4 regions of the Allobosea sp. ANAM02 genome follow, and region 1 is predicted to be linked to each of the others. Evidence: predicted binding sites of a transcription regulator. Region 1 holds the regulator's gene; each other region holds the start of a gene.
What was found. Region 1 encodes LexA, which represses DNA repair genes until DNA is damaged. Its sites were predicted from a motif close to TGTTCNNNNTGTGTTCNG; they were not measured.

Region 1 (6,958 bases):
GTGACGACGCGATGTCGGAAGGAGATGGGAAGAGGTGGCCCATGTGACTGATTTACAAGCAATATTCGTGCCCGCCGCGCGTGCGCGCTGCAATGCACTTGCGCGTCACTAGACCATTTGCGCAGTGCATTCAACCAAGCCAAAAGGCGGTTGGAGCCGCGCTGCACTCATATCTGCGCGAGGCGTCGATTCACGCCGGATGAAGGCGCTTCCGACCCCGCGATTTTCTTGGGCTTTCGGAGATCGAAGCCGCCGTCGCGGCGAAGCTGGTGGCCTCGCACCACTGGCTTGTCATTCCGGGGCGCGCCACAGGCGCGAGCCCGGAACCCATGAACACGACGCTTTCCAGAAGTCGTCATGCTCGCCCTTGTGGCGGGCATCCACGTCTTGAGCACCGCATTCGATGAAGGAAGACGTGGATGGTCGGGACAAGCCCGACCATGACGATAAGCGTCGTATTCATAGATTCCGGACTCTTCGCTGCGAGAAGTCCCGGAATGACAACGTGGCCCTGTTCGCGCCGGCTCACGCCGCCTGGTCGGCGAGCCGCGCGAGTGTCTCCTCGCGACCCAGAACGGCCATGACGTCGAACAGGCCCGGCGACATCGCGCGCCCGGTCAACGCCGCACGCAACGGCTGCGCCGCCTGGCCGAGCTTCAGCCCGCTTTCCTCGACATAGGCGCGAACAGCCGCTTCGAGCGGCGCCGGCGACCAGTCGCTCACGGCGGCGAGCGTCTCCGCGATCTTCGGCAGGCGCTGGCGCGCGGCCTCGTCGAGCAGGCCCCTCGCCTTGTCGTCGAGCTGCAGCGGGCGCTGGGCATAGAGATAGAATGCGCTGTCGAGCAGCTCGATCAGCGTCTTGGCGCGCTCCTTGAGGCCGGGCATCGCGGCGAGGAACTTCGCCTCCAGCTCCGGCGAGAGCGTGGCGCCGAGCCCGCGCGCCGGCCCGATCTCCGGCAGGATCACCTTGAGCGCGTCGAGCAGGTCCTGGTCGCTCGACTGGCGCATATAGAGCCCGTTCAGGTTCTCCAGCTTGGCGTAGTCGAAGCGCGCGGGCGAACGGCCGATCGAGGACAGGTTGAAGGCGTCGATCATCTCCTGCGTGGAGAAGACCTCCTGGTCGCCATGGCTCCAGCCCAGGCGCACCAGATAGTTGCGCAAGGCCGCCGGCAGATAGCCCATGGAGCGATAGGCATCGATGCCGAGCGCGCCATGGCGCTTCGAGAGCTTGGCGCCGTCGGGCCCGTGGATCAGGGGGATATGCGACATGCTCGGCACGTCCCAGCCGAGCGCATTGTAGATCTGAGTCTGGCGGGCGGCATTGGTCAGGTGGTCGTCGCCGCGGATGACATGGGTCACGCCCATGTCGTGGTCGTCGACCACGACGGCGAGCATATAGGTCGGCGTGCCGTCCGAGCGCAGCAGCACGAGGTCGTCGAGATTCTCGTTCTGCCAGACGACGCGGCCCTGGACCTCGTCATTGACCACGGTCTCGCCGGTCTGCGGCGCCTTGAGGCGGATGACCGGCTTCACGCCTTCCGGCGCCGTCGACGGATCGCGGTCGCGCCAGCGCCCGTCATAGCGCAGCGGCTTGCCCTCGGCGCGGGCCTTCTCGCGCATCTCCTCGAGCTCGGCCTGGCTCGCATAGCAGTGATAGGCCGTGCCGGCGGCGAGCATCTGCTCCGCGACCTCGCGATGCCGTGCGGCGCGCTGGAACTGGTAGACGGTCTGGCCGTCCCAATCGAGGCCGAGCCATTCCAGCCCGTCGAGAATCGCGGCAATGGCGGCCTCGGTCGAACGTTCGCGGTCGGTATCCTCGATCCGCAGCAGCATCGTGCCGCCGTGCCGGCGGGCATAGAGCCAGTTGAACAGCGCGGTCCGGGCTCCGCCGATATGCAGGAATCCGGTGGGCGAGGGCGCAAAGCGCGTGACGACGGCGTTGCTCATGGGAGGGAACTCCGGCCGGGCGGCAGGGCCGTCCGGGGCAAGACAAGGGAAGGGGGCCGGATCGTGACATGACAACCGGCGCGGGCCCTGTAACATGGCTTTGCCGGAAACGCTAAGCGGTCAAATCGCAGCGCCGGCAGGGGAGGCGGGCGATGCAGCCGGCGCCGCCGGGGCAGGGGCAGGAACGAGGCCGGCGCGGCGCGCGCGCCGATGCACAGCCGGCGTGGCTCGGTGCTTCGGTGCCGCTGACGGCGGGCCTGCGTCCCTGGCTCCGACAGCTTCGGCTCCGTCTGCAGCAGGGATTTGCGCTGGAGGTCGAGCGCCGCCGGCCCTTCCTCTGGCTGCCCTTCGCAATGGGCGTCGGCATCCTGCTCTACTTTGCCGCCGATCGTGAGCCGGCATTATGGGCCCCGCTTCTGGGTCTGGCTGTGAGCAGTGCGGCGGCCTTCGCTCTGCGCTTTCGCCCCGTCGCGTCCATGGCCTGCCTCGCGGCGGCCGCTGCCTTCGCGGGCTTCGCCGCCGGGGTCTGGCGCACGGCCGATATCGCGGCACCGATGCTGGAGCGGCCGCGCATCGGCAAGCTCTCGGGCTTCGTCGAGAGCGTCGAAGTCCGCGACAAGGGCGCACGGCTCGTCGTGCTCGTCACCGATCTCGCCAATGTCCCCGCCGATTCCAGGCCGAAGCGCGTCCGCGTCAATATCCGGCAGGGCTCGGTGAATCCGGGAGACCATATCGTCGCGACCGCGCGTCTGCTGCCACCGCCCGGGCCAGCGCGGGCCGGCGGCTACGATTTCGGACGCGATGCCTTCTTCCGCGGGATCGGCGCCGTCGGCAGCGTCTCCGGCAAGATCGCATTGGCGCCGGCGCCCTTTCCGATGCCGATGCGTCTCGCCATCGACGTGACGATCGACCGCGCCCGCAATGCGCTGACCAGGCGCATCGCCGAGGTCGGAGGCGGGCAGGGCGGGGCGGTTGCCGCCGCGCTCGTCACCGGCAAGCGCGGCCTGATCACGGAAGCCACGAACAACGACCTGCGCGCCGCCGGCATCTACCACATCGTCTCGATCTCGGGCCTGCACATGGTGCTGGCGGCCGGGACCATCTTCTGGCTGGTCCGCGCGCTGCTGGCCTTGTCGCAGACGGTGGCGCTGCACTGGCCGGTCAAGAAGCTCGCGGCGGTCGCGGCCATGATCGGCGCAACCGCCTATTGCATCTTTTCCGGCAGCGATGTCGCGACCGAGCGCTCGCTGATCATGACGCTGGTCATGCTCGGGGCGATTCTGGTCGATCGTGCGGCGCTGAGCATGCGCAATCTCGCGCTCGCCGCCATGATCGTGCTGCTGCGCGAGCCGGAGGCGCTGCTGGGGCCGAGCTTCCAGATGTCCTTCGGCGCGGTCGCGGCGCTGATCGCCTTCGCCGAGCGCTGGGAAAGGAGAGATCGCAGCGAGCCGCCGCCCGCGTTGCCGTGGCCGCTCGGATCGATCTGGATGGCGGCGCTCGGCATCCTCGTCACCACCATGCTGGCGACCGCCGCGACCGCGCCTTTCGGCGCCTATCATTTCCAGACCTTCAATCCCTTCGGCCTGCTCGGCAACGCCATGGCGCTGCCCTTCGTCTCGCTTTTCGTGATGCCGGCGGCGGTATTCGGCGTGCTCGCCTATCCGTTCGGACTGGACTGGCCGGCCTGGGCCCTGATGGGGTTGGCTTCCGACGTGGTGCTCAAGGTCGCGCATTGGGTCGCGTCCATCGATCACTCCACCGTGACGGTCGCGGCCTTCGGCCCCGCGGTGCTGGCGTGCTTCGCGATGGCGTTACTGTGGCTTGCGCTCTGGACGACGGCCTGGCGATGGCTGGCGGCTGTGCCGCTGGTCTTCGGCGTCGCCATCGCCGGCAAGCCGGAACGGCCGGAAATCCTGATCGAGCGCGACGGCTCGGGTCTGGCCGTGCGCGGCGCCGACGGGCGCCTCGCCATCGCCGGAAAGCCCAGCCGCTTCGTTCTGCAGCAATGGCTCGCGGCCGATGGCGACAGCCGCTCACCCGACGATCCGACATTGCGCGCCGGCATCGCCTGCGATCGTCTGGCTTGCGTCGCGCAGACGGCCGACAAGCGCACGATTTCCTATACGCGCGAGCGCCTCGCCATCATCGAGGACTGCCTACGGGCCGATCTCGTCGTCACCGCGATCCCCTGGAGCGGGACCTGCAAGGCCAGGCTGATCGAGCGGATGGCGCTTACGCGCGACGGCGCAACCTCGCTCTATCGCAAGGCATCGGGGTGGAGCAGCCGAACCTCGGAGCCGAGCGATGCCGAGCGCCCATGGAGCCGCCGGCGCGAAGCTCGTCCGGCGGCGTCGGCCAACCAACCCACCGCCGCACGCTCGGCATCGTCGGCCGACAGCGACCCCGCCCCCGACACGGAACGCCTTCAGTAACGCCGCATCAGGTTGACGAGGCGGCCCTGGATCTTGACCCGGTCGGGCCCAAGCACGCGGGTCTCATAGGCGGGGTTCGCCGCCTCAAGCGCAATGGAGGAGCCGCGCTTGCGCAGGCGCTTCAGCGTCGCCTCTTCGTCGTCGATCAGGGCCACGACGATATCGCCGGTATTGGCGGTGTCCTGCCGGCGGATGACGACCGTGTCGCCGTCGAGGATGCCGGCCTCAACCATCGAATCGCCCCGCACTTCCAGCGCGTAATGCTCGCCGGAGCCGAGCATGTCCGGCGGCAGCGAGACCGTGTGGCTGCGGCTCTGGATCGCCGAGATCGGCGTGCCCGCCGCGATCCGGCCCATGACGGGGATGGCGATGGCATGCCGGCTGTCGTCCTCGACCGCCGCGGGCCGGGGCTTGGCGACGCTCGGCTGCGCGCCCAGGCCGCCCTGAACGACGGCCGGGTTGAAGCGCGGGCGCGGCTGCGGGGCGCCGAGCCCGTCCGGCATCTTGATGACCTCGAGCGCGCGCGCCCGGTTCGGCAGACGGCGGATGAAGCCGCGCTCCTCCAGCGCCATGATCAAGCGGTGGATGCCGGATTTCGAGCGCAGGTCGAGCGCGTCCTTCATCTCGTCGAAGGAGGGGGGTACGCCACTTTCGCGCAAGCGTTCCTGGATGAAGCGCAGGAGTTCGTGTTGCTTGCGTGTCAGCATGGTCGCCGCCAGCCCCTCAAAGCGCAGATTCGAAACAAAGCACGAACACCATACGCGTTCTGCTTGTGTTCCGCAAGTTGCTACCGCAAGGGCAGAATCCGGCAGGCATCGCCCTTCCTGGCCGGGGCGGCATGGGCCGGGCGGATCGTCAGGGCCTGCGCCCGCGCCAGCGTGCCGAGCGTCGAGGAATCCTGCCGGTCGAAGGGCGTCGCGAGCCAGCCTTCCGGCGTCAGCGCGAGCTCCGAGCGAAGGTAATCTTCCCGCTCGTCATTGCCGGGCATGTCGCGGCCGAGGATGGCGGGGATGCTGCGGTCGCGATCGGCATCGGCGATGCCGAGCAGCGCCTCGATCAGGGGCAGGACGAAGAGATGGCCGCAGACGATCGAGGAGACCGGGTTGCCCGGCAGGCCGACCACGACCATCCGGCCGAGCCGCCCGGTCATCATCGGCTTGCCCGGCCGCATAGCGATCTTCCAGAAGCCGAGCGCCATGCCGGCGCGCGTCAGCGCCTCCTGCACGAGATCATGCGCGCCGACGGAGGCACCGCCCAGCGTGATCAGCACATCGGCATCGGCCTCGCTCGCCCTTGCGATCTTGCTGGCCAGATCAGCATGGTCGTCGCGGGCGATGCCGAGATCGAGCACGGTGCCGCCGGCCTTCTCGACAAGCGCGGCCAGCGAGAACGAGTTCGAGGCGACAATCTGGTCGCGGCCGACCGGCTCGCCGGGCGACACCAGTTCGTCGCCGGTGGCGAGGATCGCGACACGCGGCTTGCGCCGGACGGGCAGGGTCGGATGCCCCATCGCGGCGGCAAGGCCGAGCGCCGCGCTGTCGAGCACGCGGCCGGCGGAGAGCAGGACGTCGCCTTCGTGGAAATCCAGCCCCGCGGCGCGCAGGAACTTGCCCTTGGCAGGCGGCACACGGACGCGGATGACCGGGCTTCCGACGCCGTCGGCATCTTCCTGCATCAGGATGGTGTCGGCGCCCTCAGGCATCGGCGCGCCCGTGAAGATGCGCACGGCTTCTCCCGGTCCGACGGCGCCCTCATAGGCCCGGCCGGCAGCGGATTCGCCGATCACCGAGAGCGACACGCCTTCCGCCATCTCGTCGCCGCGCACGGCATAGCCGTCCATGGCGGAATTGGCGAAGGGCGGCTGGGTCCTGAGCGCCTTGACCTCGCCGGCCAGCACCCGCCAGGCGCATTGCGCCAGCGGCAGGGCTTCCGCCTCGGCCGGTCCCGGAATGCTGTCGAGCAGCGCCTTGCGCGCGACGGGAACCGGGGTGAGCGCCATCAGAGCATGATGCCGAAAAGTGGGAACCGGTTTTCGGATGACATCATGCTCATTCCTTTAGCCAACTTTCGCCTCGTAATCGCCGGACTGGCCGCCGGATTTGTGCAGCAGGCGGATATTCTCGATCCGCATCGCCCGGTCGACGGCCTTGACCATGTCGTAGACCGTCAGGCAGGCGACGGAGACGGCGGTCAGCGCCTCCATCTCGACGCCGGTCTGGCCCTTCATCTTGACCTCGGCACGCACGCGCACGCCTGGCAGGGCCTCGTCGATGGCGAGGTCGACGGCGATCTTGCTCAGCAGCAGCGGGTGGCACAGCGGGATCAGCTCATGCGTGCGCTTCGCCGCCATGATGCCGGCGAGGCGCGCGGTGCCGAGCACATCGCCCTTCCTGGCGTTGCCATCGCGCACGATCGCGATCGTCTCCGGCGCCATGACGACCTGGCCCTCGGCGACCGCGATGCGGGTCGTCTCGGCCTTGCCGCCGACATCGACCATATGCGCCTGGCCTTGCGCGTCGAGATGGCTGAGCCGGCTCACGCCGCGACGGCCTTGCCGGTGAGCAGCGCCTGCGTTGCGG
Region 2 (6,958 bases), 2.0 Mb from region 1:
AGGTGCGCGTCAGCTTGTATTCGAGTCGCGCGCCGACATTGGTGTAGTCCTCGCGCAGGCCCTGGCCGTCATATTCGGTCCGGCTGAAATTGGTGAAGCCGGTGACGGTGAGATTGCGGCGGAGCGCATGCGCCACTTCCAGCGTGGCGCGCCGCACGGTCGTGCCCGAGGAGCCGGCGATGGTGGTGTCGCCGAGCTCGGCGGCGCCGCGCAGCGTCACCGTGGTCAGCGGCGTCGGTGTCCAAAGGATCGCGGCATCGCCGACGAAGCCGCGGAGGTTCTTCAGGCGTGTATCGTCGTATTTGCGGTCCTGGTAGCCGCCGGAGACCTCGCCGGTGAGCTGGCGGCTGATCTCGAAGGTCGAGCCGACGCGCCCGGAGACGCCGTTCGACGAGCGCATGTAGCCGCTGGAATCGGTCTTCTCGTCGAAATCGCGCTGGTCGATCTCGGCCTGGACGAAGGGCTTGAAGCCGGGCGTGACCTCATAGGCGGCGCGCAGGCGCAGGCCATATTGCGTCTGGTTGCGGTCCTTCTGCGAGAGCATCGCGCCGTTCGACAGGCGGGCATCCTCGTAGTCGCTGCGGTCGACCGAGCCACGTAGCGTCAATTGCAGCCGGTTGATGTCGTGGGTGACGCCGGCGGAGGCGCCGTACTGGTAGATCTGTGGGCGGCCGGTCACGTTGGCAGTCAGGTCGGGCGAGCCCGGTCGCTGCGTGTCGAGCCTCAGCCGCGATTCCAGGAGGATGCGGGTGTCGCGCGTCGCATCGAGCCGCAGGTCGAGATTGCCCTCGGCATCGGGGCGCGAGGCGTCCTTGGCGCGGAAGAATTCGAGATAGCCGCCGCGCAACTGGCCCTTCAGCTCATGGACGTTCCAGTCGGACTGGATCGCGAGTTCGCCCTCGTGCCGGCTATAGGCCGAACCCTTCGCTCCAGGCGCCGATGTGCGCTGCGGGTTGGTGTCGTAGCCGATCGAGTTGGTGATCGCGGGGCGCAAGGTGATGGAGCCGATCCGGATACCGAGCGCGGCGTAAGGGTCTTCCTCGCTCGCCGGGCGGCGCCGGGGCGGCGGAGCCGGTGGCGGGGCCGGCGGCAGCACCGTGACGGCGGGCTGCGGCGGCCGGAACTGGCGCTGGGTGACGCCGCGGAGCGCCGGCGCCTGGATCGGCTGGCTGGCGCGTGGCGGCTGCCGTCCCGAGACGGCCGAGTCTTGACGCTGGATCATGCCCGCGGGATCGCGCACGGCTTCCGGCTCCGCGGTCGCCGGCGTGAGGGCGGGCTGCGGCGCTGCAGGCTGCTGGGCGACATAAGTCGGCGTGCCGGTCCTGAGATTGCCGGGCGGCATCTGCTGGGCCTGCGCCGCTGCGCAGGCGAGCACCAGCGCGGCCAGGGCCGTGCCGGAGAGAAGCAGGGTCGTCTTGCGGCCGGACACGGGCGTCGCAGGGCTCCAGAGGGCGGGGCGCGCGGATGGCGCGCATGGTTAATGGAGTTAGAACGAACAGGGTTAAGGAGCCGTCAACGCTGCCCGCGCCCGTCGGCAGATAGTGGAAATGGCTGGTGCGGCCGTGCTACAGCGCCGGCCATGACAGCCGATATCCGCGACTCCGCCCTCCGCACCATCGCCACGGAACGTGCCGGGCTCGATGCCCTCCATGACGCGCTGGCGAACGGGCTGGGCGGGCCTTTCGCCGAGGCCATCGCCATGATCCGTGGATCGAGCGGCCGCGTGATCGTCTCCGGCATGGGCAAGTCCGGCCATGTCGGGCGCAAGCTCACGGCGACGCTGGCCTCGACCGGCACGCCCGCGCATTTCGTCCATCCGGCCGAAGCGAGCCATGGCGATCTCGGCATGGTGCAGCCCGAGGACGTCGTGATCGCGCTGTCCTGGTCGGGCGAAGCGGTCGAGCTTGCGGCGCTTGTCGGCTACACCCGCCGTTTCCGCGTCGGGCTGATCGCGATCACCGCCAATGCCGAGAGCACGCTGGGCAAGGAGGCCGATATCGCGCTCGTCCTGCCCAAGGCGACGGAAGCCTGCCCGAACGGACTCGCGCCGACGACCTCGACGACGATGCAGATGGCGCTTGGCGATGCCCTGGCCGTGGCGCTGCTGGAGGCGCGCGGCTTCTCGCGGCAGGATTTCTTCGTCTACCACCCCGGCGGCAAGCTCGGTGCTCAGCTCAAGACGGTCGAGAGCATCATGCATCGCGGCGCCGAACTGCCGCTGATCGGGCTCGACACGCTGCTGCCGGACGTGATCGCGATGATTTCGGAGAAGGGTTTCGGCTGCGCCGTGGTCATGGACCTGGACGGCAAGCTCGCCGGCGTCGTCACCGATGGCGACCTGCGCCGCAAGACGGCGATGGCCGGCGGCATCTCGCTCAGGGCGCGCGACATCATGTCGGCGAACCCGCGCCGTGTCGGCCTTGATACCCTGGCGGTCGAGGCACTGGAACTGGTCAACCGTAGCCGGATCACGGCGCTCATCGTCGTCGACGGCGACGATCGTCCGGCCGGGCTGGTGCATGTTCACGACCTCTTGGCGATGGGCGTGGCGTAACTTCGCGCGTCATGCTCGGGCTTGACCCGAGCATCTCGTGACGTCGAGGCAAGAAGTTTGGCCCGGCCCGAGATTCTCGGGTCTGCGCTTCGCTTCGCCCGAGAATGACGGTGAGGCGGGGCGGTCGCTCTTGCCATATCGCTGTCGGGATCTATCTAAAGCTGTAGAGACTATAGCTTTAAAGGTGCCCCCATGACCGCAACCGCCAAACTCGAACGCGTGATGCCGATCGGTGCGCTGGCTGATCGCACCGGGGTCAAGGTCGAGACCATCCGCTATTACGAACAGGTCGGACTTCTGCCGCCGCCGGAGCGTTCCGAGGGCAACCAGCGCCGCTATGGCCGGCGCCATGCCGAGCGGCTCGCCTTCATCAAGCATGCGCGCGATCTCGGCTTCGCGGTCGAGAACATCCGCACACTGCTCAAGCTCTCCGACACGCCCGGCATGGCCTGCGACGAGGCGCATGCGATTTCGGTGGCCCATCTCGACGAGGTCCGCGACAAGATCGCGAAATTGCGCTCGCTGGAAAAAGAGCTGGAGCGGATCGCGACGACCTGTTCGGGCGGCGTCGCGGCGTGCGACTGCGCGATCATCGAGGCGCTCGCCGATCACGGACAATGCAGCCACGCCCATCATTGAAGCAGGGTCACAGGCCGGAAATCTGCCTTGCCTCTCGTCTCCGGGGCGAAAAGGCTTAAATAGGGTCCTGCCGGGCGGCGCCGAGCGCCGCCATGCCACGCCAATCCGGGAGGGCGCGATGACGAGATGGCCCATGCCGCCAGGGGACGGATTCCGAAAAGGGAACAAAACCCGATTCTGCCGGAGTCAGCGATTCGGCCCCGCTTCGTTCCAGACTCGTTCTTGCATGGTCGGCGTCTAGGACCTGCATCGACCCCGTCCACGCTCCCGCCCGCATGGGCGGGCGAGAAGATTGGCTCCTTCGCCTTGCTTCCTTTCCGTTCGCTGCCGCCCGCCGCCCGCGCCAATAGCGTCACGGCCGTGCTGGGCCCGACCAATACCGGCAAGACCCATCTCGCCATCGAGCGCATGGTCGCCCACCCCACAGGGATGATCGGCCTGCCGCTGCGCCTGCTCGCGCGCGAGGTCTATCAGCGCGTCGTCGACAAGGTCGGTGCGCAAGCCGTCGCCCTCGTCACCGGCGAGGAGAAGATCAAGCCGGAGCGGCCGCGTTTCTGGGTCTGTACGGTCGAGGCGATGCCGCGCGATCTCGCGGTCGATTTCGTGGCGATCGACGAAATCCAGCTCGCCTCCGATCTCGACCGCGGCCATGTCTTCACCGACCGGTTGCTGAACCGGCGCGGCCGGGCCGAGACCATGCTGATCGGCGCCGCGACGATGCGTCCGCTGATCGAGCAGCTCATGCCGGGCGTCAATGTCGTGACGCGTCCGCGCCTGTCGCAGCTCACCTTCGCCGGCGACCGCAAGATCACACGCCTGGCGCCGCGCTCGGCCATCGTCGCCTTCTCGGTCGAGGAGGTCTACGCGATCGCCGAGCTGATCCGCCGGCAGAAGGGCGGGGCGGCCGTGGTGCTCGGCGCGCTCTCGCCGCGGACGCGCAACGCCCAGGTCGAGATTTACCAGTCCGGCGATGTCGACTACCTCGTCGCCACCGACGCGATCGGCATGGGGCTCAATCTCGACGTCAACCACATCGCCTTCGCGGCGGACAAGAAGTTCGACGGGCATCATTACCGCAAGCTCAACCCGGCCGAGTTCGGCCAGATCGCGGGCCGAGCCGGGCGCCACCTGCGCGACGGCACCTTCGGCACGAGCGGACGCTGCCCGCCCTTCGATGCGGAACTGGTCGAGGCGATCGAGAATCACCGCTTCGAGCCGATCCGCCAGATGCAGTGGCGCAATTCCGATCTCGACCTCCGATCTATCGACGGTCTTCTCGATACGCTGAACCTCCAGCCCTCGGAGCAGGGCCTGACGCGGGCGCTGATCGCCGAGGACATGACGACGCTGGAAGTGCTGGCGCGGGACCCGGACATCGCGAAGCTGGCGCAGGGGCGGGTGGCGGTCGAACGGCTCTGGGAGGTCTGCGGTCTGCCGGATTATCGCAAGATATCGCCGATGCAGCATGCCGATCTCGCGACCACGCTCTATCTCAGGCTGATGCGCCATAAGCGGCTCGATGCCGACTGGTATGCGGCGCAACTCGCCGCGCTCGACCGCACCGATGGCGAGATCGACACGCTCTCGGCGCGGATCGCGCAGGTCCGGACCTGGACCTATGTCGCGAACCGTCCCGACTGGTTGCCTGATCCAGAGCATTGGCAGGGCATGGCTCGTCTTGTAGAGGACAAGCTGTCGGACGCTCTGCACGAGCGGCTGACCCACAGATTTGTCGATCGGCGCACCAGCGTGTTGATGCGCCGCTTGCGGGAGAATGCGATGTTGGAGGCTGAGGTCACCGCGACGGGCGACGTGCTCGTCGAGGGCCAGCATGTGGGGATGCTGCAGGGCTTCCGCTTCACGGCGGACCCGAAGGCCGGAGGCTCGGAGGTCAAGGCCCTGAACCTGGCGGCGATGAAGGCGCTCGGCTCCGAGATCGAGGCCCGGGCGGCGCGCGTCGTGCTCGCTGGCGACGATGCCTTCGTGCTGTCGCATGACGGGCTGGTGCGCTGGACCGGCGAGCCGGTGGCGCGTCTGACCGCCGGCGAGAAGGTTCTGGAGCCGCGCCTGCGCCTGCTGGTCGAGGAGCATCTCGGCGGCCCCGCGCGCGAGCAGGTCGAGGCTAGGCTCAATCTCTGGCTGAAGAATCACATCACCAGGCTCCTCGGCGCCGTTCAGATCCTCGAAGCGGCCGAGAACGTCGCCGGCATCGCCCGCGGCATCGCCTATCAGGCGGCCGAGGCTCTGGGCGTGCTCGAACGCTCCAAGGTCGGGGAGGAGATGAAGGCGCTGGATCAGGAAGGCCGCGCGGCGCTGCGCCAGCTCGGCATCCGCTTCGGTGCCTTCCACATCTATATGCCCGCGCTGCTGAAGCCGGCGCCGCGCGCGCTCGCCGCCCAGCTCTGGGCGCTGAAGCATGGCGGACCGGAGACGGCCGGGCTCGACGACATCGCCCATCTCGCGGCGTCCGGCCGGACCTCCTTCCCGGTCGACAAGGCCGTGCCGAAGGGGCTGTACCGCGCAGCCGGCTACCGCGTCTGCGGCGAGCGGGCCGTGCGCGTCGATATCCTCGAACGGCTCGCAGACCTGATCCGCCCGGCGATCGCCTATCGTCCCGGCGTCACGCAAGGTACGCCGCCAGCCGGCGCCGCCGATCAGGACGGCTTCGTCGCCACCGGCGCGATGACCTCGCTCGTCGGCTGCGCGGGCGAGGATTTCGCCTCGATCCTGCGCTCGCTCGGCTATGTCTCGCTCAAGCGTCCGGGACCGGCGATCACCGTGCCGCTGGCGCCGCCCCCGGCCGCGACCGAACCGGCGCAGCCAGTCGTGGCTGCTGAGGCGGAGGCCGCCTCGGCCGAGAGCGAAGCTGTCGAGACTACAGGCGGGGCCGAAGGCCCGAGCGAACCCGTGACGGCGCTGAACGCGGATGGTCTGGCCGAGGGCGAGACTGTCGTCGTTGAAGCCCCGGCCGTCGAAACGGCGGATACGCCGATCCTGACCGAGACGGAGCTGGACGCGGCGCGCGAGCCGGTGCCGGCCGATGCGATGGTCGCGCTTCCGGCTGTCGCCGCCGAGGAGGCCGTCTCGGCTGAGGCCGCTGCCGATGAGGCTCCCGCCGTCGAGGCCGCGCCGGCCGAGCCCGAACTGATCGAGGTCTGGCGGCCGCATCGCCATCAGGGCGGGCGCCGGCCGGAGCATGGCAATCCGCGGGGCCGCCGCGAAGGGGGGGAGCGTCGTGAAGGTGGCGAGCGCCGTGGCGGCGACCGGCCGCAACGTGACGGCCGTCCCGGTGGCCCGCGTCGCGACGGACGGCCCGACAACCGCCCGGCCGCTGCCGCAGGCGAGGGCGCTCCGGCCCAGCGCCAGGATGCGCGCCCGCGTCAGGACGACCGCCCGCGCCGCGATGACCGGCCGCAGCGGCAGGATCGTCCGGAGGGCAATCGCGGCCCGCGTCCCGATTTCAAGCGCGACGGCCGTCCCGGCGGCCCGCGCCGCGAGGAGCGGGGCGGGGCCGAGCGCTTCCAGCAGCAGCCGCGTCCGCGCCCGGCCAATCGCGAGCCGGATCCGGATTCGCCGTTCGCCAAGCTCGCAGCCCTCAAGGCCCAGCTCGAAGGCAGCAAGAACTGAAGCCAAGGAGGCGCAGGCGGCTTGCAGGACGATCGTCAGCGTCTCGACAAATGGCTCTGGTTCGCGCGTTTCGCCCGCAACCGCCCGGCCGCCGTGCGCCTGGTGGAGGACGGCCATGTCCGCATCGAGGGGCGCCGC
Region 3 (6,958 bases), 2.0 Mb from region 1:
AAGGCGGCCTTCCGCCTGGGCAAGGCTGAGGCCGACGCCGCCGGCTTCCGTGAATTTCACCGCATTGCCGACAAGGTTCAACAGGATCTGACGCAGGCGGTCGCGGTCGCCGACGAGCCGCGCCGGCAGGTCCGGCGCAATATGGGCCGCGAGCTCGATGCCTTTGGCCTGGGCACGCGGCGCCATCAGTTCCGCGACGGTCTCGACGAGCTGGACCGGATCGAAAGGCTCCTCGGCCAGTTCCAGCTTGCCCGCCTCGACCTTGGCGAAATCAAGGATGTCGTCGACCAGCGCCAGCAGGGCCTCGCCGGAAGTGCGCAGGGCCGCGACATAGGTCGCCTGCTCGGCATCGGGGCCGGTATCGGTCAGGAGGTCGGCCATGCCGAGAATGCCGTTGAGCGGGGTCCGGAATTCGTGGCTGACGGTCGCGAGGAAGCGGGACTTGGCCTCGTTCGCGGCCTCCGCTCGCGCCCGCGCCTCGACCAGCGCATCCTCGCTCGCGATACGCGCCGAGATGTCGCGGCCGACGCGCTGGATCAGGCTGCGCCCGCCGGGGCCGGGCACGGCGGTCTCGACCCAGGAAATCCAGCGCTCGCCCTCATAGGTCGCGAGGCATTCGTCGAAGCTGCGCGCGCCGCCTTCCAAAAGTACCGGCGGCCGGCTGGCGAGCTGCGGCAGCAGCATTTCGCTGCCGATAAGATCCTGCTCGCCCGTGCCGAACAGGGCCGCATAGGCCTTGTTGGCATAGACGATCCGCGCCCCGTCGCGCCGGACGATCAGATCCCCCTGCGCCTCGATCAGGCTGCGATAGCGTTCCTCGCTATCGGCGAGACTCCAGAGCCGGTCATTCAGCGCCTCGCCATCATGGACAAGCCCCGCGACCTGCTCGCGCAAGGCCGCGCGCTGGCGCAGCAGCCACAGGACGGCGCCTCCCACGGGGAGGAGCAATGCCGCAGGGACAAGAGCGAGCCATGACCAGATCGAAGACGCCATGCCCTTCGATCTACGCAGATCGCCTTGAAAAACCGGGCTGGGAAAACCGCGAATTCGACCGACCGGATGAGAGGTTCGGTTAACCCTGCAAGCAGCTCGATGACTGCATGGGCCCTCATCCCCAGGAGCCATCCCCGTGGGAATGGCTCCTCGGGATGAGGACTCGAATGTCCGGCCAGATACTCAGGCGGCCTGGACGAGCTCCTCCCCCCGCGCCCGATAGGATAGCGCTTCCGCGAGATGGCGCCGGCCGACCTTCGCCTCCCCTTCGAGATCGGCGAGCGTGCGGGCGACCTTGAGGACGCGATGATAGGCGCGCGCCGTCAAGCGCAGCGCCTCGGCGGCGTCGCGCAGCAGCGCGAGCCCGGCATTGTCCGGCCGCGCGACCTCCTCGATCACCGGCACCGGGCAGGCGGCATTGGTCATGACGTGACCGAGGCCGAGCTCCTCGAAGCGCGATGCCTGGATGCGCCGGGCCGCCGCGACGCGCGCCGCGACCGTCGCCGAGCTTTCGCCCGCGGCCGGACGGATCAGGTCCGCCGCCGTTACCGCAGGTACGTCGATCGCAATGTCGACCCGGTCGAGCAGCGGGCCGGAGACGCGCGCCTGATACTGCGCCATGCAGCGATCATTCGGCTGGCGGCGGCAAGCGTAGCCCGGTTCGGTTGCGCGACCGCAGCGGCAGGGATTCATCGCGGCGACGAGCTGGAAGCGCGCGGGATAGACGACGCGGTGATTGGCGCGCGAAATCAGCACGTCGCCGGTCTCCATCGGCTGGCGCAAGGCATCGAGCGCCTGCGGCTGGAACTCCGGCAATTCGTCAAGGAAGAGCACGCCGTGATGCGCGAGCGAGACCTCGCCCGGCCGCGCCTGCAGGCCGCCGCCGACCAGCGCCGCCATCGAGGCCGAATGATGCGGCGCCCGGAAAGGCCGCCGGTCGGTCAGGGCGCCGTCGGCGAGCTTTCCGGCGACGGAAAGCACCATCGAGACTTCCAGGAGCTCGCGCGGCGAAAGCGGCGGCAGGATCGAGGGCAGGCGGCTCGCCAGCATCGATTTGCCGGCGCCGGGCGGCCCGTTCATCAGCAGATTGTGGCCACCGGCTGCAGCGATCTCCAGCACGCGCCGCGCGCTTTCCTGGCCCTTGACGTCGGCGAGATCGGGCAGGGGACCGCTCTGGCGCGCCACAGCCGGCTCCGGACGGGCCATGACCTGCGTGCCCTTGAAATGATTGGCGAGCTGGATCAGCGAACGCGGCGCGAGGATATCGATATCGGCCGCCGCCCAGGCCGCTTCCGGGCCAGAAGCCGCCGGGCAGATCAGCCCCTGCCCCCTGGCATAGGCCGCGATCGCGGCCGGCAGGACGCCGGCCACCGGCGCGATCGAGCCGTCGAGCGCGAGTTCGCCGAGGACCGCATAGCCGGAGAGGGCATCGGCTGGAATCGCCCCGATCGCCGCCATGACGGCGAGCGCGATCGGCAGGTCGTAATGGCTGCCTTCCTTGGGCAGGTCGGCCGGCGCCAGGTTCACGGTGACGCGCTTGGCCGGCAGGGCGAGGCCCGAGGCCAGCAGCGCGGCGCGGACCCGCTCGCGGCTTTCGGCGACGGCCTTGTCGGGAAGGCCGACCAGCACGAAGGCGACGCCGCCTGGCGCGATCTGCACCTGACCGTCGACGGCGCGCGCCTCGATGCCCTCGAACGCCACCGTCGCGACCCGCGCCACCATCTCGGCCCCGCTCCCCCTGTCCCTTGGGAAAGCTAGCGAAGCTTCAGCGGCAGCGCAAGAACATATCAGGAACTCGACAGGCCAAAAAAGAAGGGGAGGCCGCGCCTCCCCTTCTGACCTCAGGCTTCGACGCCGAGGCCGATCTGGCAGGCGACGCCGGTGCCGCCCAGGCCACAATAGCCGCCCGGGTTCTTGGCGAGGTATTGCTGGTGGTAGTCTTCGGCGAAATAGAGCGTCGGCGCCTCGCGGATTTCGGTCGTGATGGGGCCGTACCCGCCCGCCGCCAGCGCCTTGCCGTACTCGACGCGCGAACGTTCGGCCGCCTCCTGCTGAGCGGCATCGCAGGTGTAGATCGCCGAACGGTATTGCGTGCCGATATCGCCGCCCTGCCGCATGCCCTGGGTCGGGTCATGGCTTTCCCAGAAGATCCGCAGCAGGTCCTCATAGGCGATCTTTGCGGGATCGAAGACGACGAGGACGATTTCGGTATGCCCGGTCAGGCCGCTGCAGACCTCCTCATAGGTCGGGTTTGGCGTCGCGCCGCCGGCATAGCCCACGGCGGTCACCCAGACGCCCTCGCTGCTCTGCCAGAACTTGCGCTCGGCGCCCCAGAAGCAGCCCAGGCCGAAGACGGCCATGCTGAGACCTTCGGGATAGGGCCCGGCCAGCGGGCGGCCGTTGGCGAAATGGGTTTCGGCGGTGGGGATCGCCGCGGCACGGCCGGGCAGCGCCTCGGCGGCAGTCGGAATCTCGGTCTTCTTGCGCAGGGAGAACATCATTGGCTCCGTTTCGTTCGAGCTCGACGCTTATGTAGGCGCCCGCGGGCCGTTCGGACAGGGGTGTGACAGCCTGCGCGCCATCACCGACGCGTGACGATACCGATGACCTCGTCCGGGCGCCGCCCCAGCCAGAGCAGCGCGAAGCCGAGCAGAAGCGCGGCCGCGGCCACTGGCGCGCGCAACACCGTCAGCAGAACCGGATCCCAGAGCCAGGCATGGAGATTGCGCTCGATCGCCGGCTGGATCTGCTGGTAGCGCTCCTGGATGAGGGCGATCACCAGCTCGCCGACCGGCGTGAAGCGCAATCCGGCATTGGCGATCGAACGCGCGCCGTCGATCACGAGCGCGACGAAGCCCGCTGCGACGAAGATATACCCGATCAAACGGAGTAGAAACCGCACCATCAGCTCCCGCCGCAAGCCACCGGGTTGCACGGCTCCCGCCGACACTGCCCTTCCGGCAACCAGATGTGGCCTTACCGGCCGCGGATCGCAACCGGTTGCGCGCGATTTGCCGGGATTGTGCAAAACACTGCATCTCGGCCCTTGAAAGATGACGGGCCGGCAGTCATAAGCAGCGCGCCGGACAGGTGGCCGAGTGGTTGAAGGCGCACGCCTGGAAAGTGTGTATACGGGAAACCGTATCGCGGGTTCGAATCCCGCCCTGTCCGCCATTTCCCGACATCGATATCGTCCTTTTCAAAAAGCGGCGTCGGCGCGAGCCACGCAGGGCATCTGTTCGCCAGCGAGCGCTTCTCAAGCCGGAAGCTTACACCTACGGTCGCCGCAGCACACCGACGCGAACCGGCTCAGGAAGGCTTTCATGGCGCGCCATCACTTTGTTCCCACGCAATATTCGAACGTGCTCGCCACTTTGCCGCCGGTACTGGAGATCGCCGCCGGCGACAGCGTCGTCACCACCACGCTCGATGCGGCCGGCTTCGGCGGCGACGGCACGCAGCACGCCCCGCGCGGCAATCCGATGACCGGGCCGTTCTTCGTCACCGGCGCGGAGCCCGGCGACGCCCTGCTCGTCACCATCGAGCGGATGACGCCGAACCGGAAGACCGGCTGGACCTATTCGCCCCTGGCGCCCGGCGTGCTCGATCCTTCGGTTCTGGCCGATCTTCCGAAGCGCGAGCGCCATGAATGGGCGATCGATGCGCAGGCCGGCACAGTGAAACTGCTGGAGCCCTCCGCTCGCATCAAGGACTGGAGCTTCCCGCTTGCGCCGATGATGGGCTGCTTCGGCGTCGCGCCCGAGCGCGGCCAGGCGATCTCGACCGCGACCAGCGGCGCCAATGGCGGCAACATGGACTACCGGCTGTTCGGACCCGGCGCGACGATCGCCTTCCCGGTCTTCGTCGACGGCGCCCTGTTCTTCCTCGGCGACGGCCATGCCTGCCAGGGCGATGGCGAGATCGCCGGCACCGGCGTCGAAACCTCGTTCGAGGTCGAATTCTCGGTGAAGCTGGTCAAGAAGCAGGGCCTGCGCTGGCCGCGCTGCGAGACCGAGACCGACCTGCTGGTGATCGCCAGCGGGCGCCCGCTCGACCAGCCCCTGCAATTCGCCACGACGGAACTGCTGCGCTGGGTCGGCGAGGACCTGGGCGTCGACCCGGTCGAGGCGAGCCATCTGCTCGGGCAGGCGGTGCGCTACGACATCGCCAATGTCTTCAATCCCGCCTATTGCGTCGCCGCCCGGCTGGAGAAGACCGAGTTGACGCGCGCCATGTCGTTCCGCGATCGCGGCTGAACGCTCCATCCTTTCGAATCGCCGAGCCAGAAGACCGACCATGCCCACCGACAAAGCCGCCCTGAAAGCCGAGCTGCTTCAGGCGATCGATCAGCGCCGCGACGAGATCGTCGCATTGCTGAGGCGCTTCCTGCGCATCAGGAGCGTCAACCCGCCGGGCGATACGCGTGAGGCTGCTGCCTTCGTGCGCGAATTGCTCGATACCGCCGGCGTGCCGCATCGCACCGAAGCTTTCGTGCCGGAAATGCCGAACATCATCAGCCGCTGGGAGGCCGGCCAACCCGGCCGCCATCTCATGCTCAACGGCCATATGGATATCTTCCCGGTCACCAACGAGAAGCTCTGGGAGGCCGAGATCGTCGACGGCAAGATCATGGGCCGCGGCGCTTCCGACATGAAGACGGGGACATTGGCCTCGATCCTGGCCTACTGCCAACTCTATCCCCATCGCGAAAAACTCCATGGCGCACTGTCGCTGACCGTGGTCTCGGACGAGCAGTCGGGCGGGCGCTACGGCACCAAATTCCTGTTCGACACCTTCGGCGACGAGATGGAGGCCGATTGCTGCCTGAACGGCGAGCCGAGCGGTCTCGCCAATCTGCGCTTCACCGAGAAGGGCACCTTGCGCTTCTCGCTTTCGGCGAGGAGCATCGGCGGCCATGGCGGCTACGCTCACCGCGCACGCAACCCGGTTGCGGATGTAAGCCGGCTCGTGACCGCAATCTATGACCGCTACCATCTCAGACTTGCGGCGCTGCCGCCGGAGATCGACGCGGTTCTGACCTCGGCCGAGACGATCGCGGCGGCCGATCTCAACCTCGGCAAGGGCGCCGGCGATGTCGCGAGGCGCATCACCGTCAATGTCGGCATCCTGCAGGGCGGGCAAAAGGCGACGCAGATCCCGACGCATTGCATCGCCCATCTCGACATGCGCATCCCGATCGGCTCCGACCGCGACGCGATCCGCGCCGATCTCGAAAAGCTCGCCCGCGAAGCCGATTGCGAGATGGTCGTCAACGAGGACCACAGCTATCCGGCGAGCCTGACCGATCCGTTCAGCGAGATGGCCAATATCCTGCGCGGTAATATCCGCGAGCTGCTCGGCCATGACGCGCCGCCGGTGTCGAGCCTCGGCGGCACCGATACCCGCTACTGGCGCTGGCGCGGCGTTCCCGCGCTGATCTGCGGACCGTCACCGATCAGCATGGGCACCGACGAGGAGCATGTCACCATCGACGAGGCGATCGCGGTGATGAAGCTGCATGTCGCCTGCGCTGTCGATTATCTTGGCGCGCCCGGCCCGGTCAACTAAACACGCGTCATCCCTGGTCAAGCCCGGGATGACGCGTGGTTCGCGTTGATTCTACCCCAGAATGTTCAAGCCGCACTCTTGACCGCGACGGTCGGCACGAGGCCGGCGGCATCGACGCCGCGGGCTTCGCCGACCAGCCGGGTGCCGGCCTTGGTCGCGAGGAAATCGGCGAGAACGGCGTCTTCCTGGCGCACGAAGCCCTTGGCGGGCAGCTTGCCGGCGAGGAACAGCTCGACCATGGCGACGCAGCCGGCGGCGGTGGTGAGCTGGATCGCGCCGAGCGCGTCATTGCCGTCATAGCGCAGCACGACGCTCTCCTCCTCCAGGCGGCCGTTCCGCTCGCCGACGCCGGTCACGAAGATCACGACCACGTCCTTGCGGGTGAAGGGCGCGGAAT
Region 4 (6,958 bases), 190 kb from region 1:
GGTCCTGAAGCTGGAACCCCGGCCCGATTGCGTGCTGGTCACGGGCGACCTCTCCGATTGCGGCCTGCCGGAGGAATACGGCATCGTCCGCGCGGCGCTGCGACGCCTGCCGATGCCGGTCTACGTCATTCCCGGCAATCATGACCGCCGCGACAGCTTCTCCGGCGAGCTGCGACCCGATCACCCCTATCTGCCGCAGACGGGCTTCCTGCATTACGCGATCGACGATTTCCCGGTCAGGCTGATCGGGCTCGACACCGTCGTCGCCGGCGAGGATGGCGGCGAGATCTGCACCGCCCGCGAAACCTGGCTTGCCAAGCAGCTCGCGCAGGGAGAGGGCAAGCCGACCGTCATCTTCATGCATCACCCGCCCTTCCCAGTCGGAGTCGACGGCATGGACGTCATGCCCTGCAAGGTCTCGCCGGGTTTCGCCCGCCTGATCGCCGATCATCCCGAGATCGAGCGCGTGCTCTGCGGCCATTATCACCGGCCGATCCAGCTCCGCTTCGCCGGCACCATCGGCTATGTCGTGCCGGGCACCGCCCATCAGGTCGCCCTCGATCTCAGGCCCGGGACGGAAAACAGGTTCGTCATGGAGCCGCCGGCGCTGGCGCTCCATGTCTGGAAGCCCGGTCTCGGGATGGTCAGCCATCTCCAGCCGATCGGCGACTATGGACCGCGCCGGGATTTCGTGCTCGACCCCGCCTATCCCGGAAAGCCGCAAACGGTGCCTGCCCGATGACCGAACCCCGCCTTCTCGCCCTGCTCGACCAGGCCGACGCTCTGGCCCGCCGCGCCGGCCAGGTGCTCGTCGAGATGCAGGGTGCCGAGCTTGGCGTCACCCGCAAGGAGCTGAACGACGTGGTCACGGCGGCCGATCTTGCCTCCGAACGCCTCGTCATCGACGGCCTGCGCGCCCTGACGCCCGAGGCTGCCATCCTCTCGGAGGAGGCCGGATTCAGCGGCTCGGAGCAGGCCCCGCGCTGGATCATCGACCCGCTCGACGGCACGGTGAACTACGCCTCCGGCCTGCCCTGGTTCTCCGTCACCATGGCCTATCAGGAACAGGGCCGCACCGTGCTCGGCCTGACCCATGCGCCGCTCGCCGGGCTCTCAGCACGCTTCGCCGAGGGCGGCGTCGCGACGGTCGACGGCCGGCCGGTACGCGCTTCCGCCACGAAGCGCCTGAGCGACGCCGTCGTCTCGATCTGCCTGACCTCGCATTACAGCACCGAGGATGCGAACCGGACGAGCGCTGTCATCCGCCGCCTCGCCGGCCTGTGCCGCGGCGTCCGGGTGATCGTCTCCGGCGGGCTGGAGATGTCGCTTGTGGCGGCCGGGCGGCTCGACGCTTTCATCGGCCTCAAGGCGGATATCGTCTCCCACGCCGCGGCGATGCCATTGGTGCGGGCAGCGGGCGGCAGGGTGACGACGGTCGACGGCCAGGATTCGCGCGACGAGGACCTGGAGAAGGTCGTCAGCAACGGCCTGATCCATGAAGAGTTGCTGCAGGCGATCCGCAGCGCCTGAGGCATTGGCCGTCAGGCCGGCGCCGGGCTCTCCAGCACGGCAGCCGCCGCATCCTCGTCCGTGATCAGCACCGAGGCGAGCTTGCCCCGCAGCGTTGCCGCAATGACCTCCGCCTTGTTGGTCCCGCCGGAGGCCAGGATCACGGTCGGGATCCGGCGCAAGGCGTCCAGCGGCAGCGCGATGGCGCGGCGGTTGATCGGATGCGCGATCGCCTGGCCGCTGCGATCGATGAACTGGCCGAGCATGTCGCCGACCGCGCCCGCTTCGGCGAGCTCGACAGCGCCGACATCGCCGGGCAGCCCGTAGCGCACCAAGAGCGAACGCTCGCTCAGATCGCCGGCGCTGAGGATCGCGACATCGGTCGCCCTGATCCGGGCGAAGGCGGCCTCGAACACATCCTGCGCCAGGATGGTATCGCGCGATTGCGGGGCGCCGGCATAGATCGGCGCCGCCAGATAGTGGCATTGCGCCTGCCAGAGCCGGGCGAAATGGCTGGCGATCTCGAAGGTGTTGATCTCGATGCCATAGGTCAGCCCGCCCATCATCGAGGTCACCGCGAGATCGCGGTATTGCCCGGGGCGGATATGGCGGATGGTCTCCCTGAGGGTTCCGCCCCAGCCGACACCGAAGACGCCGGACGGCTTCTCCTCGATGATCCGCGAGACGAACTCGCCGGCGGCCTTGCCGATCTGCGCCGCGACCTGGTCGGGATCGGCGGGGCTGGGCACGACGACCGCGTCCTTCAGCCCGAACCGCGCGATCAGCGCGCGCTCGAGCCGGACGCAGCTTTCCAGGCGGGAATTGATCGTGATGTTGACGAGGCCGCTGCTGCGCGCCTCGACCAGCAGCCGGTTGACGCGCAACCGCGTCATCTTCAGCCGCTCCGCGATCTCCGCCTGGGTCAGCCCTTCCATGTAGTAGAGCCAGGCGGCTCTGACTTGCGTCTGCGGTTCCTCCGGCATGGCGGTATCCTGATGCGGTGGGCTTGCACCTGCGGCGGCGCGGCGGCATTCGGCGAGGGCTTCGAAGCTGGCTTACATCGCTTTCAGGCCATCCCACAACGTGCAGTGGCCACGCGGTTTCACGCTTGACGTAAACCAATGTAAATCAGAAAATACATTTGTCGAAAGCCTTTCGCGAAACCAGCGCCGACCTCCATGTCCCATGCCGTCTTCCTCCACGCCGCGGGCGATGCCCGCGTCGCCCCGTTCAATCTCCGCGAGGGCGCGCCGGGCGAAACCCTGCTCGACGTCGCCGCCGTCGGGCTCTGTGGCAGCGACCTGCATTATTACAAGGACGGCGGCATCGGCTCGGCCGTGATCGCGGCGCCCTTCGTGCCCGGTCACGAGTTCAGCGGCTGGCTGACCGAGGATCTGCCGGAACTCGGCCTCGCGCGCGGCGCGCTTGTCGCCGTCGATCCCAACCAGGCCTGCGGGCAGTGCGAGCATTGCCGCAGCGGCCATCCCAATCTCTGCCCCGAAGTCGTCTTCATCGGGGCTCCCCCGCATGACGGGGCGATGACGGAGCGGATCTGGGTGCCGAAATCGCAGGTCGTGCCGGTGCCCGACACGTTCTCGCCGAGCGAGGCGGTGATGCTCGAGCCGCTCGGCGTCGCGATCCATGCGGTGGATCTCGCCAGGCCGCGCCTGCTCGAACGCGTGGCGCTGATCGGCTGCGGTCCGATCGGCCTCCTGATCCTGCAGGTGCTGCGCACGGCCGGCGTCGGCGAAATCCTCGCTTGCGATCCGCAGCCGCATCGCCGCGAACTGGCGCTGAAGCTCGGGGCGGACAAGGCCGGCGCCGGCGTCGCCGACATCGCCGCATGGACGAAGGGCGAAGGCCTGCCATTGGTGATCGAGGCGACCAACGCCCCCGAGGGTTTCCGCGACGCGATCCGTGCCGCCCGCATCGGCGGCCGCGTCGTGCTGGTCGGCATCCCCGACGGCGACAGCTATGTGATCCCGGCCGCGGAGGCCCGCCGGCGCGGGCTCAACATCAAGTTCTCGCGCCGGATGGGCCATGTCTACCCGCGCGCGATCGCGCTGGTGGCGCTCGGCAAGGTCAATGTCGAGGCCGTGGTCAGCCACCGCTTCCCGCTCGCCGAAGGACCCGCCGCCTTCCGCCGCCATGCGGCGAATGAAGATGGTATGGTCAAGAGCATGATCTATCCGGGCGGCCTGCCTGACACGAGCACCGCTGAACCCGCGCCACAGGCACCGATGTGACCTATATCGGCATCGACCTCGGGACGTCCTCCATCAAGGCCGCGCTGCTCGACGACCGCCAGCGCCTACTCGCCACCGCGACGCGGGAACTCGCCGTGGCCCGCCGCGCCTTCCCGGACGATGCCGCCCCGTCCTCGCCTGTCAGGCACCCGCCAGAACGGAGCGGTCCATTCAAGGCGTCACGCGGACGGTCGTGATTTCCACGCTCCTTAGAACGGGATGTCGTCGTCGAGATGACTGGAGGACGAACGGCCGCCGCCGCCGCCGCCCGACATCGCCGGCTGGCGCGAGCCGCCACCACCACCCATCGCACCGGAGCGGCCGAAGGAGCCCCCGCCGCCTGATCGGTCGTCCATGTAGCCGCCGCTGCTGCCGCCACCTTCGCCATATTCGTCGGAGCCACCCTGGCGGCTGTCGAGGATGGTGAGCTCGCCGCGGAACCGCTGCAGCACGATCTCGGTCGTGTACTTCTCGACGCCGGACTGGTCCTGCCATTTCCGGGTCTGGAGCTGCCCCTCGACGTAAATCTTGGAGCCCTTCTTCAGGTACTGCTCGGCCACCTTCGCCAGGTTCTCGTTGAAGATCACGACCGAGTGCCACTCGGTGCGCTCCTTGCGCTCGCCGCTCTGCTTGTCGCGCCAGGTCTCGGAGGTGGCGATCCGCAGATTGACGACAGGCTCGCCGCTGCCGAGGCGGCGCACTTCGGGATCGCGCCCGAGATTGCCGACCAGAATGACCTTGTTGACGCTACCAGCCATGACAGGCTCCGTTTCCTGCGCACTTCACACAAACCGGCCTCGTGACCGGAGCCGAACCTTATCGGCCAGTTCAGGCATTATCAATGATGTTCCTGCTTTGTTCAAGTGCGTTCAGCCTGGTTTTCCCCCGCTGATTCGTTGAGCCTCAGCGCGGCGGCTGCCGCGCGCCGAGAACCGCCTGCGCCATCCGGTCGAGCAGTACCGCGAGCAGGACGATGCCGAGCCCGCCGACGAAGCCGAGGCCGGGATCGGCCCGTTGCAGGCCGAGCAGCACGACCTCGCCCAGCCCCTTGGCGCCGATCATCGAGGCGACCACGACCATGGCCAGCGCCATCATGATCGCCTGGTTCAAGCCCTGCAGGATCGTGGGGCGGGCCAGCGGCAATTCGATCAGCCAGAAAGCCTGCCGGGGCCGCAGGCCCAAAGCCCGCGAGGCCTCGACGAGCCCGGCATCGACGCCGCGTAGGCCGAGTTCGGTCAGGCGCGCGAAGGGCGGCAGCGCGTAGACCAGCGTCGCGACCAGCGCCGGTGCGCGCCCGAGCCCGAGCAGCATCGCGACCGGGATCAGGTAGACGAAGCTCGGGATAGTCTGCATGAGGTCGTAGAGCGGCGCGAGCGCCTTTCCCAATCGCGGCAGGCGCGCCGCCGCGACGCCGAGCGGCAGGCCCAGCAGCACGACGAAGACGACGGCGATAATCACCAGGGCGAGCGACTGCATGGCCTCGCCCCAGACACCCAATCCCGCGAGAGCCAGCGGCAAGGCGGCCATCGCCAGCGCGAAGCCGATCCGCCGCGTCGCCAGCCAGGCGCCGGCCGCGACAGCCAGCACGAAGGCCGGGATCGGGACATACTGGAGCAGCGTCTCGACGAGACGGACCGGCGCCGTCAGCATCGCACCGAAACCGTCGAGCCTGTCGCCATAGCCGGTGACCAGCGCATCGACCGCGTGATTGACTGCGCCTTGCAGCGCCTTGCCGATATCCGGCACCGAACCGGTCGTCACAGGCTGGCGGCGACCTTGCCGGCGATATCGGCCGGCAGCCATTTCTTCCAAATCTCACCCTGCGTCTTCAGGAAGACGAGCGCCTGCTGCTCGGGCGTCACGCCCTTTTCGCGCGCTTCGGCCAGCATCTTCGAGGTCACGTCGCTGGTCGTGCCGTAGCTCTTGAAGAAGCTGGCGAGCTGGGGCGCCTTCTTGGCGAAGTCGATATTCGCGCCGATCACGACCTTGCTGGTCGGATAGGCGGTGGCGCGCTTGGGGGTGTCGCTGGCCTTGAGCTCGGCCCAGACGCCCGCATCGAAAGGCGCCTCCTCCAGCTTGAGGAGGTCATAGGCGCCGAGCAGCCAGCTCGGGCCCCAGTAGTAGAACACGACCGGGCGCTTGCGCTTGAGCGCGGCCTCGATCGCGGCGACGAGCGCCTCGCCCGAGCCGCCGCGCGTATTGGTGAAGTCCTCGGCGAGGCCGTAGACCGCGAGCTTCTTGGTGTTGATGCCCTCGCAGACCCAGCCGGCGACGCAATTGTAGAAGCGCCCCTTCTCCGGCTCCTCCGGATCGGCGAACAGGGCCTTGTAGCGCTTGAGGTCCTCCGGCTTCTTCAGGTCCGGCGCCTTGGCGTCAGGCCCGGAAACGAGATAGCGCGGCACGAACCAGCCTTCGCTCGCATCCGGGAATGTCGTGCCGAGCGGTTCGACCTTGCCGGCCTCGGCCGCCTTGACCCAGGCATCGACCGGGTTCGCCATCCAGATTTCCATGACGATGTCGACATCGCCCCGCGCAAGCCCATTGACCAGCGGCGCGATCACGCCGGGAACGCGCTCAACCTTGCAGCCGAAGCCGCGCTCGGCGATCGCGCCGGCGACGGCTGTGTGGAAGGCTGCCGAATCATAGTCGAGCCCGGCGATCTTCAACGGGCGATCGAGTTCGCAGGCCATGGCCGACGCGCCGAGGCCGAAGCCGAGGGCAAGGGTTGCTGCTCCAAGAAGGGCCTTCATCATCGTCGCTCCCCCAGGTCTCTCATGGCTGGCGCCACCGGCGCCTGTCGCACGGGCAGCTTGCGTTGAAACGCAGGACGCGGCGAATTGATCCGGCCCGGCTCCTGCAGCAACATCGCGCATGTCGGGCCGTGAAGCGATGCACGACCCTGTCAGCATCCGTCAGGACCGTGCGCGTCTTCGTCCGGCGCCCGTGGCGCATTGACGGAACAGGATGCCTCATTCACCACGGTCGAGCCAGCCCATAACCTCTCGAAACAGGACGCCGCCGCCGTGACCGCCGATAACCGCATCGTCCTTTCCAGCGACCACGCCGCCATCCCGCTCCGGCAGGTCATCGCCAGACATGTGGCGGCGCGGGGCTGGGTCGTGGCCGATATCGGCCCGGTGACGCCGGAAAGCACGCCCTATCCGAGACATGGCGAAGCGGCGGCCCGGATGGTCGCCTCCGGC

Region 2: the regulator LexA is predicted to act here: its motif matches at 3,400-3,417, upstream of OCUBac02_RS03830 (helicase-related protein).
Region 3: the regulator LexA is predicted to act here: its motif matches at 2,772-2,789, upstream of OCUBac02_RS22905 (YifB family Mg chelatase-like AAA ATPase).
Region 4: the regulator LexA is predicted to act here: its motif matches at 4,601-4,618, upstream of ssb (single-stranded DNA-binding protein).

Annotation. Positions count from the first base shown of each region.
Region 1 covers NZ_AP022848.1:2,780,188-2,787,145, forward strand. The annotation lists gene gltX (glutamate--tRNA ligase) at 526-1,947, opposite strand; gene OCUBac02_RS13425 (ComEC/Rec2 family competence protein) at 2,100-4,379, shown strand; gene lexA (transcriptional repressor LexA) at 4,373-5,086, opposite strand; gene OCUBac02_RS13435 (molybdopterin molybdotransferase MoeA) at 5,167-6,378, opposite strand; gene moaC (cyclic pyranopterin monophosphate synthase MoaC) at 6,436-6,918, opposite strand; gene trpC (indole-3-glycerol phosphate synthase TrpC) at 6,915-6,958, opposite strand, start outside.
Region 2 covers NZ_AP022848.1:798,989-805,946, forward strand. The annotation lists gene OCUBac02_RS03815 (outer membrane beta-barrel protein) at 1-1,429, opposite strand, end outside; gene OCUBac02_RS03820 (KpsF/GutQ family sugar-phosphate isomerase) at 1,580-2,554, shown strand; gene OCUBac02_RS03825 (MerR family transcriptional regulator) at 2,774-3,193, shown strand; gene OCUBac02_RS03830 (helicase-related protein) at 3,500-6,820, shown strand; gene OCUBac02_RS03835 (RNA-binding S4 domain-containing protein) at 6,842-6,958, shown strand, end outside.
Region 3 covers NZ_AP022848.1:4,794,598-4,801,555, reverse strand. The annotation lists gene OCUBac02_RS22910 (ATP-binding protein) at 1-993, opposite strand, end outside; gene OCUBac02_RS22905 (YifB family Mg chelatase-like AAA ATPase) at 1,177-2,715, opposite strand; gene msrA (peptide-methionine (S)-S-oxide reductase MsrA) at 2,835-3,491, opposite strand; gene OCUBac02_RS22895 (hypothetical protein) at 3,575-3,895, opposite strand; tRNA gene OCUBac02_RS22890 (tRNA-Ser) at 4,078-4,167, shown strand; gene OCUBac02_RS22885 (acetamidase/formamidase family protein) at 4,317-5,249, shown strand; gene OCUBac02_RS22880 (M20/M25/M40 family metallo-hydrolase) at 5,290-6,561, shown strand; gene OCUBac02_RS22875 (saccharopine dehydrogenase family protein) at 6,627-6,958, opposite strand, start outside.
Region 4 covers NZ_AP022848.1:2,593,462-2,600,419, reverse strand. The annotation lists gene OCUBac02_RS12610 (phosphodiesterase) at 1-742, shown strand, start outside; gene OCUBac02_RS12605 (inositol monophosphatase family protein) at 739-1,530, shown strand; gene OCUBac02_RS12600 (sugar-binding transcriptional regulator) at 1,542-2,492, opposite strand; gene OCUBac02_RS12595 (zinc-dependent alcohol dehydrogenase) at 2,688-3,755, shown strand; gene OCUBac02_RS12590 (hypothetical protein) at 3,752-3,952, shown strand; gene ssb (single-stranded DNA-binding protein) at 3,965-4,513, opposite strand; gene OCUBac02_RS12580 (ABC transporter permease) at 4,659-5,516, opposite strand; gene OCUBac02_RS12575 (ABC transporter substrate-binding protein) at 5,513-6,508, opposite strand; gene rpiB (ribose 5-phosphate isomerase B) at 6,779-6,958, shown strand, end outside.